Regions from separate parts of the Dactylosporangium sp. NPDC051485 genome, predicted to be linked through region 1. Evidence: riboswitches for the same ligand, from Rfam matches in the RefSeq annotation. Region 1 holds a riboswitch; the other holds the start of a gene.
The links. Region 1 has a riboswitch for S-adenosylmethionine ahead of AB0M46_RS03725 (aminotransferase class V-fold PLP-dependent enzyme). Riboswitches for the same ligand answer to the same signal wherever they lie in the genome.
Positions count from the first base shown of each region.

Region 2: linked by a shared signal. The riboswitch ahead of AB0M46_RS41865 (LLM class flavin-dependent oxidoreductase) and the one ahead of AB0M46_RS03725 (aminotransferase class V-fold PLP-dependent enzyme) in region 1 are both predicted to bind S-adenosylmethionine.

Region 1 covers NZ_JBFAZW010000004.1:173,634-177,005, reverse strand. The annotation lists gene ligD (non-homologous end-joining DNA ligase) at 1-147, shown strand, start outside; gene AB0M46_RS03725 (aminotransferase class V-fold PLP-dependent enzyme) at 183-1,373, opposite strand; SAM riboswitch class IV at 1,392-1,509, opposite strand; gene AB0M46_RS03720 (PrsW family intramembrane metalloprotease) at 1,977-3,372, shown strand, end outside.
Region 2 covers NZ_JBFAZW010000111.1:27,048-30,419, forward strand. The annotation lists gene AB0M46_RS41860 (NtaA/DmoA family FMN-dependent monooxygenase) at 1-257, opposite strand, end outside; gene AB0M46_RS41865 (LLM class flavin-dependent oxidoreductase) at 254-1,510, opposite strand; SAM riboswitch class IV at 1,727-1,838, opposite strand; gene AB0M46_RS41870 (DUF6493 family protein) at 2,043-3,372, shown strand, end outside.

The DNA of each region.
Region 1 (3,372 bases):
CTGCGGGCGGGGGAGACGCCGACCGTGAGCGCCCCGCTGACCTGGGACGAGGTCGAGGCCGGCGGACTCACCGCCGCCGACCTGACCCCGTCCGTGGTCCTGGACCGCGTGGCCGAGCTGGGCGACCTGCTGCGCAACACCCGATAGCCGGGCGGCTCCCGCCTACCGCGGGCGGCTCCCGCCTACCGCAGGGCGGCCAGGAGCCGGTCCACGTGCTCCTCGGTGGTGCCGATGCCGAGGCTGGCCCGCACCGCGTGCTCCGGGGCGTGCTCCGCGCCCTTGCGCTCGGCCGCCTCGGCCAGCAGCCGGCGGGTGAGCGGGTGCGCGCAGAACAGCCCCGTCCGCACGCCGATCCCGTGCTCCCGGCCCAGGGTCACGGCCAGGTCCCCGGCGTCGCGGTCGAGCACGGCGAAGGAGACGATCCCGACCCGCTCGGCCTCGGCGGGGAAGAGCCGCAGCTCCTCGACGTGCGGCAGCTCGGCCAGCCCGGCCCGCAGCCGCGCGACCAGGGCGTGCTCGTGGCCGTTGAGCCCGTCGGCCCGCAGGGCGCGCAGCGCGGTGGCGAGCGCGACCGCGCCGAGCAGGTTCGGAGTGCCGGCCTCGTGCCGGGCCGGCCCGCTCGCCCAGCGCACCGCGTGGTCGTCGCCGACGTGAGCGCTGGCCCCGCCGCCGGCCAGGTACGGCTCGGCCGCGTCGAGCCAGTCCGCCCGGCCGGCCAGCACGCCCGCGCCGAACGGGGCGTAGAGCTTGTGGCCCGAGAACGCCACGTAGTCCGCGCCGAGGCCGGCCAGCGCGGCCGGGTCGTGCGGGGCCAGCTGGGCCGCGTCCACCGCGATCCGGGCGCCGAAGCGGTGGGCCACCTCGGCCAGCCGGGCCACCGGCCACACCTCGCCGGTCACGTTGCTCGCCGCGGTCACGCTGACGAGCGCCTGCGGGGCCCGGACGCGGGCCAGCGCGTGCTCCAGCGCCTCGACCGCCTCGTCCGGCGAGCGCGGCACGGCCAGCCGGACGGTGTCGCGCCAGGGCAGCAGGTTGGCGTGGTGCTCGGTGTCGAACGTGAGCACCCGGGTGCCCTCCGGCAGGGCCCGGGCCAGCAGGTTGAACGCGTCCGTGGTGTTGCGGGTGAAGATCACGGTGTCGCGGGCGCCGTGGCCCAGGGCATCGGCGACGGTCTCGCGGGCCTGCTCGTACTCGCGGGTGCAGCGCTGCGACAGCGCGCCCGCGCCGCGGTGCACGGAGCCGTAGTAGGGCAGCAGCTCGGCCACGGTGTCGGCGACGGCCCGCAGGCAGGGCGCGGTGGCGGCGATGTCGAGGTTGGCGAAGTCGACGGCCCGGCCGTCGGGCAGCTTGATCTCGCCGGGGGACAGCACAATAGACACGGAGAGCCCTTTCGCTCGCGCTTGCCCGGGCACACCACGTGCCGGGCCGGGTCATCACCCGGGGCACCCCGCCGCGAACGCGAGGGTTGCCGGCCAGCAAGCCGGGGCTTGTGCGCTGGCACTCATGACCTGTCATGACGGTACCGCGGATACAGTGGCCCCATGAGCGCACTCCCGCCGAGTGGGACGCCGAACTCGCCCACATCCGGCCCGCCGGACTCCCCGTCGTCGGGGGCCCCGGCATCGGAGCCGGGCGCCTGGGCCTCGCCCACCGGCGGTTCTCCCGAGCCGGTTTCCGGTCCGGCCTGGGCTTCCTCGGGCGGCGGGCCCGCGTATCCGGGTGGTGGGTCGGCCGAGCCGGTTTCGGGCCCGTCTTGGGCTGCCTCGGGTGGTGGTCCTGCGCAGCCGGGTGGTGGGCCGGCCGAGCCGGTTTCCGGTCCGTCGTGGACTGCCCCGGGCGGCGGCCCTGCGCATCCGGGTCCCGCGCAGCCGGGTGGCGGTCCCGCCGAGCCGGTCTCGGGCCCGGCGCCCTGGGGTCCGGAGGCCGCCGGCTCGGCGCCCAACCCGTGGGCCCGGCCCACCCCTGGGACGCCGATCGTGCCGCAGGTCCAGCTCGGCCAGGCCTCCGCCCCGCCCGGCGCGCCCTCGGGCTGGCCGCCGGTGCTGCCCGGGGTGGCGGTGCCCAACATCGAGGCGGCCGAGCCCAGCACCGGCCAGCAGGAGTACCCGACCGCCGCGCTCGCCCTGGCCGCCGCCCCGCCGGCCAAGCGGTCCGACCGGCGGCGGCTGTGGACGCTCATCGGGGTCATGAGCTTCATCGCCCTCTGCGGCGTGGCCGTGCTGACCTTCTTCGGCTTCAACGGCGGCTGGACGGGCCTGGTGGTGGGCGTGGCCGCCGCCGTCGTGCCGGTGCCGCTGCTGGTCAGCTGCTTCCTGTGGCTCGACCGGTACGAGCCGGAGCCGGTGAAGTACCTCATCTTCGTCTTCGGCTGGGGCGCCTGCGTGGCCACGGCGGTCGCCCTGGTGGTGAACACCGCGGGCGCCTACTTCGCCGACAGGGCCGGGCTCAGCGAGTCGCTCGTGGCGGTGCTGGTCGCGCCGCTGATCGAGGAGAGCATGAAGGCCCTCGGCCCGGTGCTGCTGATCTGGCGCCGCCCGCGGGCGTTCTCCGGCATCATCGACGGCATTGTCTACTGTGGAATGTCGGCGGCCGGCTTCGCGATGGTGGAGAACATCCTGTACCTCGGCTTCAAGGGGTACGGCGAGACGGCCCAGAAGGCCGGCGCGGCCTCGGGCGCGGCCGCGCTCGTAGGCCTGTTCATCGTGCGCATCCTGCTCAGCGGCTTCGCGCACCCCCTCTTCACGTCGATGACCGGCATCGGCCTGGGCGTCGCCTCGCGCACCTCGAGCCGGTCGGTGCGCTTCCTCGCCCCGCTCGCCGGCCTGCTGCTCGCGATGTGCCTGCACGGCTCGTGGAACCTCATGTCGGTCATCGGCTCGACGGCGACCTTCGTGCTGCTGTACGGCTACTTCGCGGTCATGATGCCGATCTTCCTGGCCATGGTGGGCTTCGCGCTGTGGCTGCGGGCCAACGAGGGCCGGCTCACCGAGCGCATCCTGGGCGAGTACGCGCGGGCCGGATGGTTCTCGCCGCCGGAGGTGGCCGCGCTGGGCACGCTCGGGCGCCGGCTCTCGGCCCGGCGCTGGGCCAAGCGGGTGGCCGGCGACGCCGGGGCCAAGGCGATGCGGGCCTTCCAGTTCGACGCCACCCGGCTCGCGCTGCTGCGCGACGGGCTCTACCGCGGCCTGGACAACGAGCCCAAACGCCGGATGGAGGCGCTGGCCGAGGAGCGGCAACTGCTCACCGCGCTGGACGCCTACCGCCAGGTGTTCGTCGGCCGCGACCCGACGGCGCCGCGGGCGGTGTGGGACGGGGCGCGGTACCACATCACCTTCCCCGACGGCGTGGTGCGGGTGCTCGACCCGCCGCCGA
Region 2 (3,372 bases), on a different contig from region 1:
GCCAGGGCGGCCAGCACGGTGAAGGTGTCGGGCCGCCCGACGATGTCCAGGTCGTAGATCTTCCCGCCCTGTTCGCGCAGCCGCAGCCCCTCGGCCAGGAAGAAGAAGTCGAACTTGCCCCGCTCGGCCGTCTGGGCGACATGCCGGAACGAGTCGAACGCGATCTGGCTGCCCGCGGCAGGGTCGCTCCACACGGTGGTGTTGTTGACGCCGGGGAATCCCGCTGCGAGGTGGACCTGCTTGCGTGGCGCGCTCATGGAGTGATCGCCGCCGGCTCGGGCGCGGCGGTGGTGGCGTACCGGTTGGCCGGGCGGGGCAGGCCGAGGAGCCCACGCAGGGTCGTTGCTTCGTAGGCGGTACGGAAGGCGCCGCGGCGCTGCAACTCGGGGACGAGCCCGTCAGTGATCTGGGTCAGGTCGTGCGGCACCGCGGCGGGGCGGAGGCGGTAGCCGCTGAGCCCGGCGGCGCGCCACTCCAGCAGCAGGTCGGCCAGCTCGGCCGGGGTTCCGGTGAAGATCAGTGCGTCGCTGCCGTATTCGACCCCGGCCTGCTCGTCCAACCGCTGCTTGCGGGCCACGGCCGCCGCACGGCTGTCGTCCAGGAAGACGACGAGGTCGCCGAACACATGGACCGTCTCGTGCTCGCGCCCGGCCGCCCGCTGCTCCGCACGGATCTCCGACACGATCTCCGCCGCCTGTGCGGCGTCGTATGGCGTGACGAACCCGACGTCGGCGGAGCGGGCGATGAGCTGGAACGGGATCGACACGTGGCCCAGCGTGGTGACGACCGGCTGCCCCTGCGGCGGCCGCGGGGTGATCGAGGGTCCCTTCACGGAGAACCAGCGGCCCTGGAACTCGATGTAGTGCAGCTTGTCCCGGTCGATGAACCGGCCGGTGGCGACGTCACGGATCTCCGCGTCGTCCTCCCAGCTGTCCCAGAGCCGGCGCAGCACCTCGACGTAGTCGGCGGCCTCGTCGAAGGAGTCGCGCAGCCGCTGCTGCAGGTCCGCGACCTCGATGCCGGCCTGGAGGTTGGCGTAGTCCTCGCTGGTCAGCGGTGGGATCTCGCGACGCCCGAAATGCGCGTTGGTGTCGGCGCGGACGTCCAACTGCACCCGAACGCCGGCGCGGCCGGTGCTGGCGTAGTCGATCGTGGCGATCGCCTTGGACAGATGGAACGGCTCGGTGTGGTTGACGATCGCCGTCGGCACCAGGCCGATGTGGCTCGTCACCGGCGCGACGCGGGCCGCGATGAGCGTCGCGTCGAGGCGGCCCCGGACCCGGTCGGTGCGCTCGTCCGGCTGCAGTGGATTGTCGGACTGCAACCGCAGCCCGTCCTCGATCGTGACGAAGTCGAGCAGACCGCGTTCAGCCTGCTGCACCAGCTCCACCCAGTACTTCGGCGTGAACTGGTCCAGCGGGCGGGCGTCGGGCTCGCGCCACGCGGCGGGGTGCCAGCCGACGCCTTCCAGGGCGACGGCCAGGTGCAGGAACTCGGACGAATCAGACATGAGGGATCGCTTTCGACGAGACGGACCAGAAATGCGGTCGAGGACCGGCCGATGCCGGCAGGCCGCGCGCTCATGGATGAGTTGGTGGACTACCGAGTGCGGCGGACAGCCAGTGGCGTGCGACACAACGAGGCGGCCACGCGCTGCACATCAATGTGCCGACGAGCGATCACACGCGTCATTACCCTGTCCTCCACCTGGCGCGCCACCGCACGCCGCTCGCGCTTGCGGCACATGGGTCTGCGCCGCCAGGTCGTCACCTGGAGCACCCCCCGCGACGGAGGGTTGCCGGTCAGCAAGCCAGGGCTTGACGCTGACACTCATAACCTGTCGATGACCTTAGCTGCGGCGCGGGATCTTGTCTAATGCCTATAGGAACACTAGGGAATCGCGGGGCATTCCCCCGAGGGCGGCGGCGACCTGTCCCGCGGCGGCCACGGGCCCGCCATCGGCGGCGCACCGGATCGGCCGCATCCCGCCCGAACAACGCCACCCCGGCGAACGTTCGCGGTCACAGCATTAGCCTCTTCCCGTGAACGTCATCGACCTCGAGCTCATCCGGCGCGGACGCGTGGCGGCCGTCGCCGAGGCGGTCGATGCGCTGGACGACGCCGGCCGGGCGGCGCTGGCCCGCGAGCTGCTCGCCCACGTCAGGCGACACTCCGACAACCACTGCAGCGGCGACGAGCTCGCCGCCCTGGCGGTGGCCACGATCGGGTCCGCGCCGAGCGCGGCGGCGGCCGCCCGCATCCTGGACCGGCCGTCGATGGGCCTCGACCGGCACACCGCGCAGGCCGTCATCGGCGCGGCCCGGGCCCGCGGCGCCGGCTGGCTGCCAGAGCTCGCCGCGCGCCTCGCCGACCGGCGCGCCACCGACTTCGACCGGCACCGGTGGGAGTTCGTCGCGGCGCTGGTCATCGCGACCGGGTCGGCGCCGCCGGCGACCGACTGGTTCGTGCTGCGGTGGATGGACGACCTCGGCTTCCCGGGCGAGGAGCGGCTGCGCTCGCGGCCCATCGCCGAGCGGCTGCGCCGCGACCCGTTCCTCGACGCCCTGGCGCCGCTCGTCTTCACCGTCGACGGGGCCGGCGAGAAGCTGACCGTCTGGGACACCGGCCGCCCCGGCGGAAAGCGGGCCCTCATCCTCGCCCTGGCCGAGCTCGCCGCCGAGGGCCGCCTGGACCGGGCCGCGCTGCTGCGCGGCTGCACCGGGCGGCTGGTGCGTGGCGACCGCCCGGCCGCGCTGCGCGGCATCCTCGGCCTGCTGGCCGAGCTCGCGCCGACCCCGGCCGAGGCGGCCGCGCACGCCGGTGACCTGCTCCGGCTGCTCGCCGACGGTCCCGCGCCCGTCGCGGCCGCCGCGCAGAAGCTCCTGCGGACCGTCGCCGACCTCGACGTGAACGCGGTGCTGGAGCCGTCCCGGGCCGTCGTGCAGCGGCCCGACAAGGGACTCGTGCGCGCCCAGCTCGGCTGGCTCGACGCACTCGCCCGGCGGCACCCGGGGCGCGCCGCGGACGTCGCCGCCGTGCTCGCCCTCGCCGCCGAGCATCCGGCCGTCGAGCTGCGGGAGCGCGCGGCGGCGCTGGCCACCGAGCACGGCGCCGCGCCCGCGCCGCCGGTCGTCGCCGCCGTGTCGCTCGACGACGCGCTGCCCGCCCCGGCGCCCCCGGCCCCCGCACCGCCGCCGATCGGCGACCCGGACGAGCTGGCCGAGGAGATCGCCGCCTTCTACAGCGGGCGGCCGTTCACCGCGCTGCCGCCCCTGGAGCGCATCCTCGACGGCGTGGTGCGGCTCCACGCGAGCGACCGGGAGCGCATGCGGCGCGCCGTGCGGCCGGTCGTGGAGCGGCACCGCGACGGCA